Amycolatopsis sp. NBC_01488: one gene and its partner. The protein of the gene in region 1 interacts with the protein of each later gene in a pairwise test. Links are inferred from orthologs where the notes say so. Each region holds a gene or a part of one and is shown in the gene's direction. Other genes may lie near its edges. The genes, in order: aceE and nth.

Region 1 (9,748 bases):
CAGGATCCCGCCCAGGCCGCTGCCCGGGATCGGCTCGTCGAACGTCCCGCCGGTGAGCGTGATCAAGCCACCGTCGGTGATCTTCACGCTTGCGACGCTACCGTCGCCAACCTCCGGTCTTCGTCGAGATCGCCCGAGAAGCTCAGAACGGCCGGGAGAAGTTGCCCAGGACCATGCAGTCCGGCGGCAGCCCGTTGGGCGTCTCGAGGTAGGAGCACCGGGTGATCCGGATCCGGTCGAAGCCGCCGACCAGGTCGGGGTTGCCGAGGGTGAAGTGGATGGACCGGGTCCCGTGCGGGTAGTCGTCGAAGGTGACCGTGCGGCCCTCCGACGCGATCCGGGTGGAGCCCTTCATGGCGTCGAACACGATGTTGATCATCGTGACCGGGTTCGCGTCGCCGCTCATCCGCCAATCCGCGATGTGGACGTCCCCCTGCACTTCGGTGACCCGGTTCCACCAGGTGAACGAGCCGGCAGTGCCGTAGCTGTACCCGACGTCGAACGTCGTCGAGTCGCCGACCTGCCCGGCGCTCGCCGTGCCGGTCGCGACCACGAGGCCGCCGGCCAGTGCCAGGCCCACCAACAGTGCGCGCAGCTTCCGATTCATCGATGACCCCTTCACGTCCGCGCTTGTCACCGACTACTCGCGTGCCAGGCCGTTCCGGTTTATGTGACCCAGGTCTCCTTTCGTCGTGTCCGGCCGGCTCGTCCCGCTCCGACCCCCAGGTGAACAACCACCGAGAAGGAGTCGACATGGACAAGCCGGCCGGACGGCGGGAGTGGCTGGGGCTGACGGTGCTCGTGCTGCCCACCCTGCTCGTCGCGATGGACATGACCTCGCTGTTCCTCGCACTGCCGCGACTGAGCGCCGACCTCGGGGCGAGCGCCACCGAGCAGCTCTGGATCACCGACAGCTACGGCTTCGTCGTGGCCGGGTTCGTGATCACCATGGGCACCCTCGGCGACCGCATCGGGCGACGCCGGCTGCTGATGATCGGGGGCGCCGCCTTCGCGGTCACCTCGGTCGTGGCCGCGTTCTCCACGAGCCCGGCGATGCTCATCGTGGCCCGCGGCGCGCTCGGCATCGCCGGGGCGACGCTGATGCCGTCGACGCTCGCCCTGATCACCAACATGTTCCGCGACGAGAAGCAGCGCGGGAAGGCGATCTCGATCTGGGCGACGTGCCAGTTCGCGGGCGGCTCGGCCGGTCCGGTGCTCGCCGGGTTCCTGCTGCAGCACTTCGCGTGGGGCTCGGTCTTCCTGGTCGCCGTCCCGGCCATGGGTGTCCTGCTGATCGCCGGGCCGGTCCTGCTGCCGGAGTTCCGGGCACCGGCGTCCGGACGGCTCGACTTCGCCGGCGTCGGGCTTTCGCTGGCCGCCGTGCTGCTGATCGTGTTCGGGCTCAAGCAGCTGACCACCGGGCAGCTGCTCGTGCCGGTCGCCGCGATCGCCGTCGGCGCCGCGCTCGGCGCCGTCTTCGCCCGCCGTCAGCTGACCACGTCGTCGCCGCTGCTGGACCTGCGCCTGTTCCGGAACCGGCCGTTCACCGCGGTGCTGGTCGCGCTGGTGGTCGCCGGGGTCGCGATGGCCGGCGTCGGACTGCTCGTGACGCAGTACCTGCAGAGCGTCCTGGGGTATTCGCCGCTCGCGTCGGCGGTGCTGTTCGCGCCGATGGGCCTGGGCGTCGCGGCGGGCACGATGACGGCGCCGGCGCTGACCCGCCGGATGACCCCGGCCACGGCGATCGCGGGCGGCCTGGTGGTCTCGGCAGCCGGCGGCGTCCTGCTGGCCTTCACCGGCGGCGTGGGGCTGGTCATGGTGGGCATCGCGGTGCTGACGCTGGGCACGGGCCCGCTGTTCGCGCTGGGGATCAGCCTGGTGCTGGGCGCGGTCCCACCGGAGCGAGCGGGCTCGGCGGCCTCGATGGCGGACACGGGCAACTACCTGGGCGGCTCACTGGGCATGGCCCTGATCGGCCTGACGGCGACAGCGGTGTACCACGCGGCGTTCCCGGCGGGCACCACCCTGGCGGCGGACGTCACCCACCCGGAACTGGCGAACCAGGCGAAGGAAGCCTTCACGACGGCCGTGAACGTCACGGGCGTGATCGCGGCGGTGCTGTTCGCGGGATTGGCGGTGCTGGTGCGGACGATGAACCGCACGAGGGTGGGCGCAGCAGGGTTCGAACCTGCGACCGCTCGGGTGTAAGCCGAGTGCTCTCCCGCTGAGCTATGCGCCCGTGCGGCGGCGGCCCCACGCCGGGAGCCGCCGCCGACGAAGATCAGGCCAGTTCGGCCACGGCCTTCTTCCAGCCCTGCTGGTCACGCGCCTCGCCCGGCGCGTTGACCTCGGCGAACCTGACCACACCGGACGTGTCGATCAGGAACGTGCCGCGGACCGCCAGGCCCGCCTGCTCGTTGAAGACGCCGTACGCCTGCGCCACCTCGCCGTGGGGCCAGAAGTCGGACAGCAGCGGGAACTGGTAGCCCTCCTTCTCGGCCCACGCCTTCAGCGAAAACGGCGTGTCGACCGAGACGCCCAGGACCTGGACGCCCTTGTTGTCGTAGTCGGCGAACTCGTCGCGGAGCTGGCACAGCTCGCCGGTGCAGATGCCGCTGAACGCGAACGGGTAGAAGACCAGCAGGACCGGCTTGTCGCCCCGGAAGGACGACAGCTGCACGGGCTGCTTGTTGTAGTCGTTGAGCGTGAAGTCAGGGGCCTCAGAACCGACCTCGACGGTCATACCGCGTTTCCTCTCCCGTACGGACACGTGCCTGCGACGACAACCCTATCGTGTCAGCCGGGCGGGACCTGTTCAGCGCTGCTTCGACTTCGACTTCGGCGAGACCAGGCGGGTGCCGATCCAGTTCGCGCCGACGCTCATGTTGGCGGTCTGGGCCAGTCCGACGGCAGGCACCGCTTCGGCGATCTCGCTCGGCTCGACGTGCCCCGGCTGCCCGTTCTTCGGGGTCAGGACCCAGATCACGCCGGTCTCCTCCAGGGGGCCCCTGGCGTCGATGAGCGCGTCGCCCAGGTCGCCGTCGTCCTCGCGCCACCAGAGCAGCACCACGTCGATGACCTCGTCGGCGTCCTCGTCGAGGATGTCCCCGCCGATCTGCTCCTCGATCGCCGCGCGGAGGTCGTCGTCGACGTCCTCGTCCCAGCCGATCTCCTGGACCACCATCTCGGGCTTGATGCCGAGCCTCTCGGCGACGCTGCTCTGATCAGCGTCTCCCGCGGCGACCACTGCTTTCACTCCTCCAACTACGACGGAGCGTGGCGTCCGACCCCCGTTGCGAGGGTACGGCCGCGCCACACTCGGCGACCCGGTTGCCGATAGCGAACACTGGTGCGGCTCCGCGCGCAACCGTCCACACCGGATCTTTGACAACTCGTGTCGCAGGATACGGCCCGCGACCGGCTCACCATGGCGGCGTTGACGGCGTTTCGGGGCCTCGCGAGACCGGTCTGCCACCCCTTCGGGTGCCGTCCCCTAGGGTGGGGGAGAAGAAAACGCGCGCGCGATACACCGCGCGCGGGGAGTGGCTCGACCGGGTCGGCTGATGTTACCGCTGAGTAGCGGTGCGGAAGCCGGGACGGAAGACGACGATGGAGAGTCGTACACCCCCGAGTACGAGCACCACCGGCTGCAACTTTTCGCAAGGAGACCCCTTGGCCCCGCAGAACGACGGCGCCTCCGGCAAGGAGACCCCGGCACGCGTACGCGTCATCCGTGACGGATTGGCGGCGCACCTGCCCGACATCGACCCGGAGGAGACCGCCGAGTGGCTGGACTCCTTCGACGAGGCGCTGGCCAGGGGAGGTCAGCAGCGGGCCCGGTACCTGATGCTGCGCATCCTGGAGCGCGCCCGGGAACGCAACGTGGGCGTCCCGGCGCTGACCTCCACGGACTACGTCAACACCATCCCCACCGAGAACGAGCCCTGGTTCCCCGGCGACGAGGAGATCGAGCGCCGCTACCGGGCCTACATCCGGTGGAACGCCGCGATCATGGTGCACCGCGCGCAGCGTCCGGGTGTCGGCGTCGGCGGGCACATCTCGACGTACGCCTCGTCCGCCGCGCTCTACGAAGTCGGGTTCAACCACTTCTTCCGCGGCAAGGACCACTCCGGCGGCGGCGACCAGATCTACATCCAGGGCCACGCCTCCCCCGGCATCTACGCCCGCGCGTTCCTCGAGGGCCGGCTCTCGGAGTCGCAGCTCGACGGCTTCCGCCAGGAGTACAGCCACGCCGGTGAGGGCGGCGGCCTGCCGTCGTACCCGCACCCGCGGCTGATGCCGGAGTTCTGGGAGAACCCGACGGTGTCGATGGGCCTCGGCCCGATGAACGCCATCTACCAGGCGCGGTTCAACCGCTACCTGCGCGACCGCGGCATCAAGAACACCGACGACCAGCACGTCTGGGCGTTCCTGGGCGACGGCGAGATGGACGAGGCGGAGTCGCGCGGCCTGATCCACGTCGCGGCCGGCGAGGGCCTCGACAACCTGACCTTCGTGATCAACTGCAACCTGCAGCGCCTCGACGGCCCGGTGCGCGGCAACGGCAAGATCATCCAGGAGCTGGAGTCGTACTTCCGCGGCGCCGGCTGGAACGTCATCAAGGTGATCTGGGGCCGCGAGTGGGACTCGCTGCTGCACGCCGACCGCGACGGCGCGCTGGTCAACCTGATGAACGTCACGCCGGACGGCGACTACCAGACGTACAAGGCCAACGACGGCGCCTTCGTCCGGGAGCACTTCTTCGGCCGCGACCCGCGGACGAAGGACCTGGTCAAGGACCTCTCCGACGCCGACATCTGGAACCTCAAGCGTGGCGGGCACGACTACCGCAAGGTGTACGCGGCCTACAAGTCGGCGCTGGAGCACCACGGCCAGCCGACGGTGATCCTGGCCCACACGATCAAGGGCTACGGCCTGGGCCCGGCGTTCGAGGGCCGCAACGCCACGCACCAGATGAAGAAGCTCACCCTCGACGACCTCAAGCTGTTCCGCGACTCGCAGCGGATCCCGATCAGCGACGAGGAGCTCGAGCGCGACCCGAAGCTGCCGCCGTACTACCACCCGGGCGCGAACTCGCCCGAGATCGAGTACCTGATCGGCCGCCGCAAGGCGCTCGGCGGCTTCCTGCCGGAACGCCGTCCGAAGGCCGCCAAGGCGCTGGTCCTGCCCGGCGACAAGGTCTACGAGGGCATCCGGAAGGGTTCCGGCAAGCAGGAGGTCGCCACGACGATGGCGTTCGTCCGGCTGGTCCGCGAGCTGGCGAAGGACTCCGAGATCGGCAAGCGCGTCGTCCCGATCATCCCGGACGAGGCCCGCACCTTCGGCCTCGACTCGATGTTCCCGACGGCCAAGATCTACAACCCGCACGGCCAGACGTACACGTCGGTCGACGCGAGCCTGATGCTGGCCTACAAGGAGTCCGAGAAGGGCCAGCTGCTGCACGAGGGCATCAACGAGGCGGGCTCGACCGCGTCGTTCACCGCCGTCGGCACGTCCTACGCGACGCACGGCGAGCCGATGATCCCGATCTACATCTTCTACTCGATGTTCGGGTTCCAGCGGACCGGTGACGGCCTCTACGCCGCCGCCGACCAGATGGCCCGCGGGTTCGTCCTCGGCGCCACCGCCGGGCGCACCACGCTGACCGGTGAGGGCCTGCAGCACGCGGACGGGCACTCGCTGCTGCTGGCGGCGACCAACCCGGCCGCGGTGGCCTACGACCCGTCGTGGTCGTTCGAGATCGCGCACATCGTGAAGGACGGCCTCCGCCGGATGTACGGCGAGACCGGCCCGGACGGCAACGGCGAGAACGTCTTCTACTACATGACGATCTACAACGAGCCGTACCAGCAGCCCGCCGAGCCGGAGAACCTCGACGTCGACGGCCTGCTTCGCGGGCTCTACAAGTACGCCGACGCGCCCTCGGGCGACGGTCCGGAGGTGCAGATCCTCGTCTCGGGCGTCACGATGCCGGACGCGCTCAAGGCGCAGAAGATGCTGGCCGAGGACTGGGGCGTGCGGGCCGCGGTGTGGTCGGCGACGTCGTGGACCGAGCTGCGGCGCGAGGCCGTCGAGATCGACCACGACAACCTGCTCTACCCCGGCAGCGAGCCGCGGGTGCCGTTCGTGACCGAGAAGCTGCAGGGCGCGAACGGGCCGGTCGTCGCGGTGTCGGACTGGATGCGCGCGGTACCGGACCTGATCCGCCCGTACGTGCCGACCGACATGCTGACGCTGGGCACGGACGGCTTCGGGTTCTCCGACACCCGGCCGGCGGCGCGGCGGAAGTTCCTGGTCGACGCCGAGTCGATCACCGTCGGGGCGCTGTCGATCCTCGCCAAGCGCGGCGAGGTCGAGCAGGCGAAGGTCCTCGAAGCGGCCACGAAGTACCGGCTCGACGACATCGCGGCCGCCGGGCCGCAGACGTCGGATTCCGGCAGCGCGTGACTTGCTGTTAGAAGCACAGTGCTAGAAAGGGACCCGGCAGACATCCGATGTCTGCCGGGTCCCGCTTGCCGTGATTGGTCGTAGGGAGTTGATGAAGGTGACGAAGCGCCGACTGCCGAAGCCGGACGAGCTGAAGCAGCTCCTGCGACCGAAGCCGATCGTGCTGAACCCGACCGACCGGCGGCTCGCGAACGCGCACACCATCGCCGACCTGCGGATGATCGCCCGCAAGCGGACCCCGCGGGCGGCCTTCGACTACACCGACGGCGCGGCCGAGCTGGAAGACAGCCTGCGTCGCGCCCGCCAGGCCTACCGGCGGATCGAGTTCCACCCGAACGTGCTGCGCGGAGTGTCCGATGTGGACACCACGCGCGAGATCCTCGGGAAGCCGTCGGCACTGCCGTTCGCCTTCGCCCCCACGGGGTTCACGCGGATGATGAACCACGAGGGCGAGGCCGCCGTCGGCCGCGTCGCGCAGCGCAACGGCATCCCGATGGGCCTCTCGACGATGGCGACGACGTCGATCGAGGACCTCGCCGCGGCGGCACCCGAAGCGCGCAAGTGGTTCCAGCTCTACGTCTGGCGCGACCACGGCGCGGGCGAAGATCTGATGAATCGCGCGTGGGCGGCGGGCTACGACACGCTGATGCTGACCGTGGACACCCCGGTCGGCGGCGCGCGCCTGCGCGACGTCCGCAACGGCCTGACGATCCCGCCCGCGTTGACGCTCAAGACGTTCCTCGACGGCGCGACGCACCCGGCGTGGTGGTTCAACCTGCTCACCACCGAGCCGCTGCAGTTCGCGTCGCTCAGTCACTTCGACGGCACGGTCGCGGAGCTGCTGAACAAGCTGTTCGACCCCACGCTGAACTTCGACGACCTGGACTGGGTGCGCCAGACCTGGCCCGGGAAGCTCGTGGTCAAGGGCGTGCAGAACGTCGACGACGCCCGCGACGTCGTGAAGCACGGCGCGGACGCGGTGCTGCTGTCCAACCACGGCGGCCGCCAGCTCGACCGCGCCCCGACGCCCCTGGAGCTGCTGCCGGCGGTACTGGACGAGATCCAGGGCGGCGCCGAGGTCTGGATCGACACGGGCATCCTGTCCGGCGGCGACATCGTCGCGGCGATCGCGCGCGGCGCGGACGCCGTGCTGATCGGCCGCGCGTTCCTCTACGGCCTGATGGCCGGCGGCGAGCGCGGCGTCCAGCGGTGCGTCGACATCCTGCGCACGGAGATGGTCCGCACCATGCAGCTGCTCGGCGTCCGGACGCTGAAGGACCTCACGCCGTCGCACGCGACCCTGCGTTAGACCTGCGCCTGGCCGCCGTCGACGACGACGGGCATCACGCGTGATCCGGCGGGCATCACGGCGATGCCGCGCCAGTCACGCGTGATGCCCGTCCAGTCACGCGTGCTGCCTCTCCAGGCACGCGTGATGCCTCTTTCCGCACGCAGCCCGGCCGTGAAGCACTGACTCGTTGGGCCAACCGGTCTCAGCTTCTTGACGGACCGACCAGTTTGTGACGAAGATCTCGGGCACTCGCCGAAAGGCCGTTTTCGCATCGTGGAAAACGGAGGTCGCCCGTGTTCGTGCAGGCCGTGTTCGTGCAAGACGTGACTCCCCTGGGTTCGCTGGGCCTCTCGGCGCTCGTCGCCGTGCTGCCGCTGGCCACCGTCCTCGTCCTGCTCGGCGTCGTCCGGCTGCGGGCGCACCACGCCGCCCTGCTCGGGCTGCTCGTCGCGCTCGTCGTCGGGATCGCCGCGTACGGCATGCCGATCGTCCAGGCCGTCTCCGGCGCGCTGCAGGGCGCCGCGTTCGGGCTGTGGCCGATCATGTGGATCGTCGTCAACGCGCTGTGGGTCTACCGGCTCACCGTGCGGACCGGGCACTTCGACGTCCTGCGCCGCTCGTTCGGCCGGATCTCCGACGACCCGCGGATCCAGGCGCTGATCATCGCCTTCTGCTTCGGCGCGCTGATGGAAGCCCTCGCCGGGTTCGGCGCGCCGGTCGCGATCAGCGCCGTGATGCTGGTCGCCGTCGGCTTCCACCCGGTGAAGGCCGCGGTCGTCGCGCTGGTCGCGAACACCGCGCCGGTCGCGTTCGGCGCGATGGGCACGCCCGTCGTGACGTTGGCCCAGGTCACCGGCCTGCCGCTGCAGCAGGTCTCCTCGATCGTCGGCCGCCAGACGCCGTTGCTCGCCCTGGTCGTGCCGCTGCTGCTGGTGATCATCGTCGACGGCAGGCGCGGCCTGAAGGACACCTGGCTGCCCGCGCTGGTCTGCGGAGTCGCGTTCGGGCTCGTGCAGTTCCTCGCGTCGAACTTCGTGTCGCCGCAGCTGGCCGACATCGGCGCCGCGCTCGCCGGCGCCGCCGCGCTGGTCGCGCTGCCCCAGACTCGCCGTGCGGTGCCCGAATCCGTCCGCGTCGGGATGGGCGGGACGGCGACCGAGGAAGCGCCCCAGGCGGACTCGCGCAACGACGTCGTCAAGGCCTACCTGCCCTACGCGCTGATCATCGTGATCTTCTCCCTGGCCGTGCTGCCGCCGATCAAGAAGCTGCTGGACAAGGCGACCTGGAAGTTCCACTGGCCGGGGCTGAACGTCGCCGGGCCGAACGGGAAACCGGTGTCCGGCAACACGTTCTCGCTGCCGTTCCTCAACACCGGCGGCACGCTCGTGCTCCTGGCCGGCGTCATCACGGCGGCGATCCTGGCGGTGTCGGCGAGCGGCACCGTGCGGGAATGGCTGGCGACGGTCAAGGAGCTGCGGTTCGCGATCCTCACCGTCACCGGCGTGCTCGCGCTGGCCTACGTGATGAACCTGTCCGGCCAGACCACCACGATCGGCACGTTCATCGCGGCCGCGGGCGCCGGATTGGCGTTCCTCTCGCCGGTGCTGGGCTGGTTCGGCGTCGCCGTCTCGGGCTCCGACACGTCGGCGAACGCGCTGTTCGGGGCACTGCAGGTGACGGCGGCTAACAAGACGGGCCTGCCGGCCGACCTCCTGGCCGCGGCCAACAGCTCCGGCGGCGTGCTCGGCAAGATGGTCTCCCCGCAGAACCTCACGATCGCCTGCGTGGCGGCGAACCTGCCGGGCGAGGAGGGCAAGCTGCTGCGGAAGGTGCTGCCGTGGAGCGTGGGGCTGCTGCTGGCGATGTGCCTGATCGTGCTCGGGCAGAGCACGCCGGTGCTCAGCTGGATGCTGCCATGACCTGACGCTCGGCGACGCGGCGCGCGGAGCGGTTCCAGCTCCACCAGCCGTGGATGACCAGCCCGGCGAA
Region 2 (9,221 bases), 2.9 Mb from region 1 along the record:
TACTCAGCGGCTCACGACGCCGGGTGGTGTCGATGACGGCGTACCGGTTGCTGCGCCGTTTCACGGGCGGCCCGGGGGGCGGGTGGACTGGTCGTTCCAGCGCATTGTCGACCGCGCAAGCTTCTGCGCTGCGGCGGTCTCCTGCCACTCGGAGCCCGCCGACTCAGGTATTTTCGCCGCCATGGCACACGGTGGCCGTGCCGACATGTCGACATTGTCGGCAGCTCTCAGCGAGCCAGCATCGGCATCAGGTAGTACGTCAGCTGCACCTCCCCGGGCTCCTCGGCCCGCAGGATGCACGCCCGCATCCCCGGCTGGATCGACAGCACCACGCGCTCACCCGCGAACGCCTGCAGCGCGTCCAGCAGGTACCTCGCCTGGAACGAGGGCGACGTCCGGCCACCGCTGACGTCCGCCTTCAACGTCTCCTCCGCTTCGCCCGTGTCCTGGCGCGCGCTCGCCAGGCGGACCTGCGCGTCGCCAACCTCCAAGGTCAAAACGCGGCGATCCTCGGCGTACACCCCGACGCGGCGGACCGCTGCCGCCAGGGTGTCCGCGTTCAGGGACACCGTTGTGTCGATCGCGGCTGAGGGGATCGAGTCCTCCGACAGGAAGCCCGCGTCGAGGACCGCCGTGCCGACCAGGCCGCCCTGCCAGCTCAGGGCGAAGCGGCCCGGGCCCGCGTGGAGGCCGACGATGCCCTTCGCCTGGCGGGCCGCCTCGGTCAGCAAGGTCGCCGGGACCAGCACGTCCAGTGCGCCCGGCGTGCGCAGGGGCAGCCGGGCCACCGCCATCCGGTAGCGGTCGGACGCCGTCAGCGTCAGGCGATCCGCTGCCTGCACGCGGACGCCGGTGAACAGCGGCAGTGGGTCGTCCTTCGACGCCGTTCCCGCGACGATCCGCAGCGCCGATGCGAACGCCATTCCGTCCACTTCGGACACTTGCGGTGGATCGGGCACCGGCGGGCCGGCCTCAGCGGACAAGAGGGGGAGCGCGAACCGGGCGTTGTCCAGCCGCAGGGCCAGGCGGCTGCCTTCGACGACCAGGCGCACGAGGTCGGTGTCGAGCATCTTCAACGTCTCGGCGAGCGGTGCACCGGGGACGGTGACCGAGCCGTCGGCGTGGGTGGTCGCCGGGCAGTCGAACCGGACGGCGAGGTCCGGGTCGCTCCCGGCGACCGTCAGTCCGGCCGCGCTCGCCCGCAACCGCAGCCCGGCGCGGGCGGGCAACAGCCGCGAAGCAGCGGAGACGGCCGCCGAGAGGCGGTGAGCAGGCGCGGTGACGTCCATGTCTCGCAAGCTACCGGCGACCACCGACAAAACCGGTCTACCGGCCGGCGCCGACCAGCTCCGAAGCCGCCGCGGCCCGCTGGGGCGACCGGACCGTCCCCCGCAGCAGCCACACGACCACCGCGAGCACCAGCCCGGCCACGCTCGCCGCCAGGAACGCCGCCGAAGGTCCGGCGTGCTCCACGACGTACCCGCTCACCGACTGCCCCGCGGCCAACCCCAGCGTCACGGCCGTCAGCACCCACCCGAACGCCTCGGCGGCGGTCCCGGACGGCGCCACCAGCTCGATCGCCGACGAATGCGCGGTCGACTGCGGCGTGATCAACGCCCCCGCCAGCAGCATCATCAGCGCCAGCCCCCACAACGACGACGGCCAGGCCAGCAACGCCACCAAGGCCCCGAACCCGCCGAGCAGCGCCGGCAACCGCAGGCCGAGACGGCGAGGCCACGGCCGCAGGCTGTAAGCCACGCCGAACGCCACCGAGCTCAGCGACCACGCCGAGAGCAGCAACCCGCCGAACGAAGGCGCACCCGCTTCGGTCGCCGACGCCGGGACCGCCACCTCGACGAACCCGATCACCACGCCGAAGCCCAGCGCCGCCAGCGCCAGCGTCCGCATGCCCGGGCTCGCCAGCGCGCCCAGCAGTGAGCCGGCCGAAGCCGGGGAACGACCCCAGGCCCGCACCGCCGGGCTCAGCGCGAACAGCACCGCGCCGGTGAACTGCAGCGCCACGCCCAGCACCAGGCCGGTTCCCGCCCACGGGGCCAGCACCAGCACCCCGGCGAGGCCGGGACCGAGGATGAAGAACACCTCCATGCTGATCGCCTCGTACGAGAACGCCGCGTTGCGCGCGCCGCCCGGCGGCAGCAGGCGGGTCCAGAGCGCACGGGACGCCGAGCCGACCATCGGCTCCGACAGGCCGGTGACCGCCGCGAACGCGACCAGCACCGTCGTCGGGGCGTGCGACTCGATCACCGTGACCAGCGCGGCCATCGACAGCGCCAGCAGCGCCGAGACGGCGAGCAACGGCCGGGTGGGGCCGAAGCGGTCGATCAGCCTGCCCTGGATCACCGCGCCCACCGAGACGCCGACGAGCGAGCCGGCCGAGACCAGCCCGGCCGCGGCGAAGGATCCGGTCTCGCGCTGGACGTAGAGCAGCGCGGAGATGCCGATCATGGCGATCGGCAGGCGGGCGAGCACGGACGCGACGGCGGGCCGCCGGGCCGCGCGGGTCGTCAGCGCGCTGCGGTAGTCGGCCAGAGACGTACGACCTTCAGACTGGGACACGTGTACCAGTGTGCCGCAGAGTGGTACGTGAGTACCAGTTATTTACCGGTCAGATGCGTCACCAGCGACGATGGGGCGGCCCACGGGATGTCTCGATCGGGTAACACTCACGCTATTCTCCGTGAACTCGTGCAACGAAACGACGGGGACGGCGTCCTTGAGAGTGAATGGCCTTGAATTCGTGGGTATGGGCCGTGATGGTTGAACAACAGCACACAACCCAGCTCCCTCCGGCATATGGGTCGGGGCCTGGTCCGGAGGGCGGGGAGCGCGGATCGTCGGGGGATGGTCCGCGCGACGAACAGGGAGCCGGTGCGCCACGTCGGGGGTGGCGCCCGGCTCTTTGTTCGTCGCGGAAGACATGCAGAAGGCCCCCTCACCTCGGTGAGGGGGCCTTCTGCATGAAAAGACTCAGCGAGCGCGGCGAGCCAGACGCTCCGGGTCCAGGATCAGCACGCTCTTGCCCTCGAGCCGCAGCCAGCCGCGGTGGGCGAAGTCGGCGAGCGCCTTGTTGACGGTCTCGCGCGAGGCGCCGACGTACTGGGCGATCTCTTCCTGCGTCAGGTCGTGCGTGACCCGCAGCAGGCCCGCCTCCTGGCTGCCGAACCGCTGGGCGAGCTGCAGCAGCGCCCGCGCCACGCGGCCCGGGACGTCGGTGAAGATCAGTTCCGCGACCATGTTGTTCGTCCGGCGCAGGCGGCGCGCGACCACGCGCAGCAGCTGCTCGGCGATCTCCGGGCGGGTCGAGATCCACTGCCGCAGCGCCGGGCGGTCCATGGTGACCGCGCGGACCTCGGTGACCGTGGTCGCGCTCGACGTCCGGGGGCCGGGGTCGAAGATGGACAGCTCGCCGAACATGTCCGACGGGCCGAAGATGCCCAGCAGGTTCTCGCGGCCGTCCGGCGACTTGCGGCCGATCTTCACCTTGCCGGACTGGATGATGTACAGCTTGTCGCCGGGTTCACCCTCGTTGAAGATGACATGGCCGCGGGGGAACTCAACAGATTCCAGCGTCTGGGCCAGCGCCTCCGCCGCTGCCGGCTCCACACCCTGGAAAATGCCCGCACGGGCCAGGGTTTCGTCCACCTCGGGTGCCTCCTCGTCGAGAAACGTTCACGCCCTCCTCATGAGCTGGAAGAGCGTGACGCCGATCACTTGCGCGTCAGTCTAGGGCGTACTCGCGAGATCGCCTGCCGGACGCGCGCGCCCGCCAGATGATCTCGTTCGAACGTGGAGCCTAACTCCGCACGCGCCGCGCGCGTAGCCTGGCCGCCCGTCCGCCCAGCCTACGCAGCCGGAACAGCTCCAGCGCGCGGCCGATGCCGTGCCCGTAGAGCGCCCTGACCTCGTTGGGCTGCGCCTGCTCGAGGAACTCTTCGACCTCGTTCTCCTGCACCGCGACGTGCTTGAGCCGGCTTTCCACGCGCTCCATGAACAGCGCGAAGAACATGATCACCAGGGGGACCAGGATGACGAACCAGACGGTCATGACAGGACCCCGAAACACTCAGTGAAAAGCATCTACTCCAGATCCTCGCTCATGGCGGCCGGAAAACTGCGCCGAGGTGGTGCTCTGGCGTGTCGGTCGTCCACCGGTGCACTGACCGGCTCGTCCGACGGCGCCCGTAGGCTATCGGGGTGCCACCTGCCACCACGAACGCCCCCCGTGCGGGCGCGGGTGAAAGCCGGTTAGCTCTGGTGAGACGCGCCAGGCGGATGAAGCGTTGCCTCGACGACGTGTATCCCGACGCCCACTGCGAGCTCGACTTCACCACTCCGCTGGAACTGCTGGTCGCGGTCGTGCTGTCCGCGCAGACCACCGACGTCCGGGTGAACCTCGTCACGCCCGCGCTGTTCAAGCGCTACCGGACCGCCGCCGACTACGCGGGCGCCGACCGCGCCGAGCTGGAGGAATACCTCCGCAGCACCGGCTTCTACCGGGCCAAGGCGAACTCCGTGATGGGCCTCGGCGCGGCGCTGGTCGAGCGCTTCGACGGCGAGGTCCCGGCCAAGCTCGACGACCTCGTCACGCTGCCCGGCGTCGGCCGCAAGACCGCCAACGTCGTGCTCGGGAACGCCTTCGACGTCCCGGGCATCACCGTCGACACCCACTTCGGCCGCTTGGTCCGCCGCTGGGGCTGGACGGCCGAAGACGACCCGGTCAAGGTCGAGCACGCGGTCGGCGAGCTGATCCCGCGCAAGGAGTGGACGATGCTCTCCCACCGGGTGATCTTCCACGGCCGGCGCGTCTGCCACGCCAAGAAGCCGGCCTGCGGCGCGTGCCCGCTGGCCAAGGACTGCCCGTCCTACGGCACCGGCCCGACCGGGTTCGACGAAGCCGCGAAGCTGGTCAAAGGCGTCGAAAAGGACCACATCCTGGCGCTGGCGGCGCCCCGGTGACGACCGTCACCAAATGGGCGCTGGCCGCCGCCGTGCTGGCGGTGGCGCTCATCGTCGCGCTGCTGCCCCGCGGGGGTGGCGACAGCGCCGCGAAGCCGTCCGAAGACTCCGCCGCCCTGGCGCCAGCTCGGTCGGCGGCGGCCCTCCAGCCGTGCCCCGCGGCCGGCCCCGCGCAGCCGGTGAAGCAGCTCGACGGCGTCAAGGCGGACTGCCTCGGCGACGGCTCCAGCGTCGATGTCGGCCGTGCGCTCGCGGGTGCTCCGGCGCTGGTCAACGTGTGGGCGTCCTGGTGCGAGCCGTGCCGGACCGAGCTGCCCGTGCTCCAGGAGTACGCGAAGCAGCCGGGTGCCGTGCGCGTGCTCGGCGTCCAGGTCCAGAGCCCGGCGAAGGACGGCTTGAACCTGCTCGCCCAACTGGGCGTGCACCTACCGTCGGTCTTCGACGGCGACGGGCCGACCGGGCCCGTCCGCACGGCCCTGAAGGTGCCGTCGTCGCTGCCGGCGTCCTACCTGGTCACCGCCGCGGGCGAGGTGCGGTTCATCGCGAATCCCCGCACGTTCGGGAACACTGACCAGGTGCGCGCGGCAGTGGGAGGGGCTTCATGATCGGACCGCTGGTCGAGCCGGAGTCCGTCCCCGAGTGGCTCCGGCCGCTGGTCAAGGTCAGCGCCGAGGTCGATTCGAAGACGTTCACCCGGTTCAGCCCGCCCGAGGACGCCTACACGCGGCCGGCCGCGGTGCTCATCCTCTTCGGCGAGCGCGAAGCCGACGGTGAGCCCGACGTCCTGCTGCAGCGCCGCGCCGACACGCTGGGCTCGCACGCCGGGCAGGTCGCGTTCCCCGGCGGCGGCGCCGAGGACGGCGACGGCGGCCCGATCGGCACCGCGCTGCGCGAGGCCGAGGAGGAGACCGGCGTCGTCCCGGCCGGCGTGCGTCCGGTGGCCGTGCTGCCGGAGCTGTTCGTCCCGGTGTCGAAGTTCGCGGTGACGCCGGTGCTGGCGCACTGGGCCGAGCCGTCGCCGGTGCACGCCGTGGACCCGGGCGAGACGGCGTCCGTCGCGCGCGTCGCCATCGCCGACCTGGTCGACCCGGCCAACCGGTTCATGGTCCAGAAGGCCGGCGCGCCGTGGAAGGGGCCGGCCTTCGAGGTCTCCGGCCTGTTCGTGTGGGGGTTCACCGCCGGGTTGCTGTCCGTCCTCCTCGGCCTGGGAGGCTGGGAGCGCGAATGGGACTCGGGCGACGTCCGGGACCTCGACGAGGCGCTGGCCGCGTACCAGGCACGTATCGCGGGTGAGGGGTGACGACGTGAACTGGGTCGATGTGCTGGTCCTGCTGCTGGCCGTGCTGGCGGCGGTGTCCGGCGCGTACCAGGGCGTGATCATCGCGCTGCCGTCGCTCGTGGGTGTCGTGCTCGGCGCGCTCGCCGGGATCAAGCTCGCGCCGGTCGTCGTCTCGTTCTTCGACGACCCGGTGTGGAAGGTCGCCTTCGCGGTCGCGACCGTGGTGTTCCTGGTCGCCTTCGGCGAGGCGATCGGCGTCTACACCGGTCGGCGGCTGCGCCAGAAGATCAACCCGGACAAGCTGTCCGGCATCGACAAGACGCTCGGCGCGATCGTGCAGGCCCTGGTCGTGTTCGTCGTGGCGTGGCTGATCGCGACGCCGCTGACCACCGTGTCCGGGCTGCCCGGGCTGGCCAAGGCGATCAACGGCTCGGTGATCCTCGGCAAGGTCAACGACGCCATGCCGGAGGCCGCGCAGGGCTTCCCGAGCCAGCTGCGCAAGCTGCTCGACGCGTCCGGCTTTCCGTCGATCGTGGACCCGTTCCAGAAGGCCCCGACGGCCGACACCTCGCCGCCCGATCCCACGCTGCAGAGCAGCGGGACCGTCCAGGCGCTGCACGGCAGCGTCGTCAAGATCCGCGGCAGCGCCAGCTCGTGCTCGCGGTCGCTCGAGGGCAGCGGGTTCGTGATCGCGCCGCAGCGGGTGCTGACGAACGCGCACGTCGTCGCGGGCACCGACACCGTCGGCATCGAGACGACGCAGGGCGACTACCCGGCGCGCGTCGTGTACTTCGACCCGGAGGTCGACATCGCGGTGCTCGCCGTGCCGCGGCTGCGCGCGCCGGCCCTGCAGTTCGCGGGCGAGACGGCGAAGGCGGGCGACAGCGCGATCGTGCTCGGCTACCCGCTCGACGGCCCGTACCGGGCGACGCCGGCCCGCGTGCGCGGCCGGATCAACCTGCGCGGCCCGGACATCTACGACGCCAACACCGTGCAGCGGGACGTCTTCACCGTCCGCGCGGAGATCCGCAGCGGCAACTCCGGCGGCCCGATGGTGACCCCGGACGGGCAGGTCATCGGCGTCGTGTTCGGCGCGGCGGTCGAGGACCCGGAGACGGGCTTCACCCTCACGGCCGAGCAGGTGCGGGCCGAGGTCGACGCGGCGCCGTCGCAGTCGACGAACGTGTCCACCGGCTCCTGCGCGGCTTAACGCCCGAAGCGCAGCGCGAGACCGTCGAGCAGGGCCCGCATGCCCGACTCGAAGATGTCGTCGAGGACGAGGTCGTAGCCGGTCTCGGTCAGCTCGGCGAGCATCTTGGCGAACGTCGGGTGCCCGGCCGCCATCGCCGCCACGGCGGGGCCCTGGTGGTCCATCCAGTCCTCTTCGGTCAGCCCGGACGACGCCAGCGCGCTCTGCTCGCGCTCCAGGTGGACCGCCATCCCCTGGACGTGGCTGAAGAACAGGACGTGCAAGTCGCACAGCGTCGCCGCGTCGACGTCCAGCTCGGACAGCGCCGAGAGCGCCCATTCGCCGTGCGTGGCGAGGTTGCGCAGCGGCAGCGGCCGGGTGACCGGCCCGAGCTGCGCCAGCCACGGGTGGCGCCGGAAGAGCGACCAGAGCGTGCGGCCGCCGAGCGTCAGCCGGTCACGCCAGTCGCCGGACGGCTCGGCCGGGTAGCCGCGTTCGCCGAACGCGGCGTCGGCCATGAGCAGCACCAGCTCGTCCTTGCCCCGCACGTACCGGTACGGCGCCATCGCCGCGACGCCGAGGCGGGCGGCGACCCCGCGCATGGACAGCGCGCCGAGCCCCTCGGTGTCGGCGATGGCGATCGCCGTCCGCACGATCCGCTCGCGGGTCAGCCCCCGCTGGCCACCACCACGGCGGTCCCGGCCGCTGACGATCGTGCCGGACCGCGGTTCGGCGTGCACCAGCCCTTCCTGGTTCAGCAGGGTCAGCGCCTTCGCCGCGGTCGCCATCGCGACGCCGTGGTCGGTCGCCAGCCGCCGGGTCGAGGGAACCCGCGCGCCCGGTGAGAGCTCGCCGCGCGTGATCCGGCCCCGCAGCTCTTCGGCGATCGCCAGGTACTTCACGGCTACCTCCTGTGCTAGTACAGATGCTCATCTGTGCTAGCACAGATTTTGCTGATGAACTGCCGGAACTCCAGAGTGATCGCAGGAAGTGTACGACTCTGGAGGAAACCATGCGAAACGTCCTGATCTCGGGTGCCGGTGTCGCCGGCGGCACGCTGGCCTGGTTCCTGGCGCGCGCGGGCTGGGCCGTGACCGTCGTCGAGCGGGCGCCCGGACCGCGCACCGGCGGCCAGGCGATCGACGTGCGCGGCGTCGCGCTCGACGTCGTCGACGCGATGGGCCTCGGCGACCGGATGCGCGCGCTGCGCACCCGGATGCGCGGGATGTCCGTGGTGGACGGGGCCGGGCAGGAGCTGTTCCGGTCCGAAGAGTTCACCTACAGCAGTGGACGGCTCGACAGCGACGACTTCGAGATCCTGCGCGACGACGTCGTGGCGATCCTGCACGAGGCGACCGACGTCGAACACGTCTTCGGCGACTCGATCACGGCGTTGACGCAGGAGGCGCACGGCGTGCGCGTCGAGTTCGAGCACGCCGGCTTCCGGACGTTCGACCTCGTCGTCGGCGCGGACGGCCTGCACTCGGCGGTGCGGCGGTTGGCCTTCGGACCGGAGGAGCGGTTCGCCGGCCACCTCGGCCAGTACCTGGCGATCTTCCCGGCGCCGAACTTCCTGGGCCTCGAGGACTGGCAGGTCTGGTTCCGGCACGAGGAGACCGGCGGCGCGATCTACCCGGTGCGGGACAACACCGAGTTGCGCGTGACCCTGGGCTTCCGCTCGGAACCCTTGCCGCGGCTGACCGTTCCGGAGCAGAAGCGGCTCGTCGCCGAGCGGCTGGCCGGGGTCGGCTGGGAGGTGCCGAAGCTGCTGGAGGC

What was found.
Region 2: the proteins of aceE (region 1) and nth interact in binary tests that used the Escherichia coli proteins (3 or more experiments, as listed by UniProt). The link is inferred for Amycolatopsis sp. NBC_01488 from one-to-one orthologs.

The regions. Positions count from the first base shown.
Region 1 is NZ_CP109434.1:26,767-36,514, forward strand. What follows is about bases 3,273-6,668. They hold aceE (pyruvate dehydrogenase (acetyl-transferring), homodimeric type), read left to right. Parts: upstream 3,273-3,672; coding sequence 3,673-6,468; downstream 6,469-6,668. Other genes in these bases: OG738_RS00135 (alpha-hydroxy acid oxidase), read left to right, coding at 6,566-6,668. In the rest of the region: OG738_RS00105 (hypothetical protein), read right to left, coding at 143-607; OG738_RS00110 (MFS transporter), read left to right, coding at 754-2,208; OG738_RS00120 (peroxiredoxin), read right to left, coding at 2,282-2,743; OG738_RS00125 (DUF3052 domain-containing protein), read right to left, coding at 2,816-3,247; more of OG738_RS00135, read left to right, coding at 6,669-7,777; OG738_RS00140 (L-lactate permease), read left to right, coding at 8,068-9,678; OG738_RS00145 (nicotinamide mononucleotide transporter family protein), read right to left, coding at 9,659-9,748. UniProt on the Escherichia coli protein: Component of the pyruvate dehydrogenase (PDH) complex, that catalyzes the overall conversion of pyruvate to acetyl-CoA and CO(2).
Region 2 is NZ_CP109434.1:2,902,978-2,912,198, forward strand. The notes cover bases 3,267-6,135. They hold nth (endonuclease III), read left to right. Parts: upstream 3,267-4,293; coding sequence 4,294-4,977; downstream 4,978-6,135. Other genes in these bases: OG738_RS14100 (Crp/Fnr family transcriptional regulator), read right to left, coding at 3,267-3,663; OG738_RS14105 (hypothetical protein), read right to left, coding at 3,815-4,066; OG738_RS14115 (TlpA family protein disulfide reductase), read left to right, coding at 4,974-5,582; OG738_RS14120 (NUDIX hydrolase), read left to right, coding at 5,579-6,135. Also shown: OG738_RS14090 (DNA polymerase III subunit beta), read right to left, coding at 228-1,289; OG738_RS14095 (MFS transporter), read right to left, coding at 1,327-2,586; more of OG738_RS14100, read right to left, coding at 2,989-3,266; more of OG738_RS14120, read left to right, coding at 6,136-6,277; OG738_RS14125 (MarP family serine protease), read left to right, coding at 6,282-7,466; OG738_RS14130 (GntR family transcriptional regulator), read right to left, coding at 7,463-8,347; OG738_RS14135 (FAD-dependent monooxygenase), read left to right, coding at 8,458-9,221. UniProt on the Escherichia coli protein: DNA repair enzyme that has both DNA N-glycosylase activity and AP-lyase activity. The DNA N-glycosylase activity releases various damaged pyrimidines from DNA by cleaving the N-glycosidic bond, leaving an AP (apurinic/apyrimidinic) site.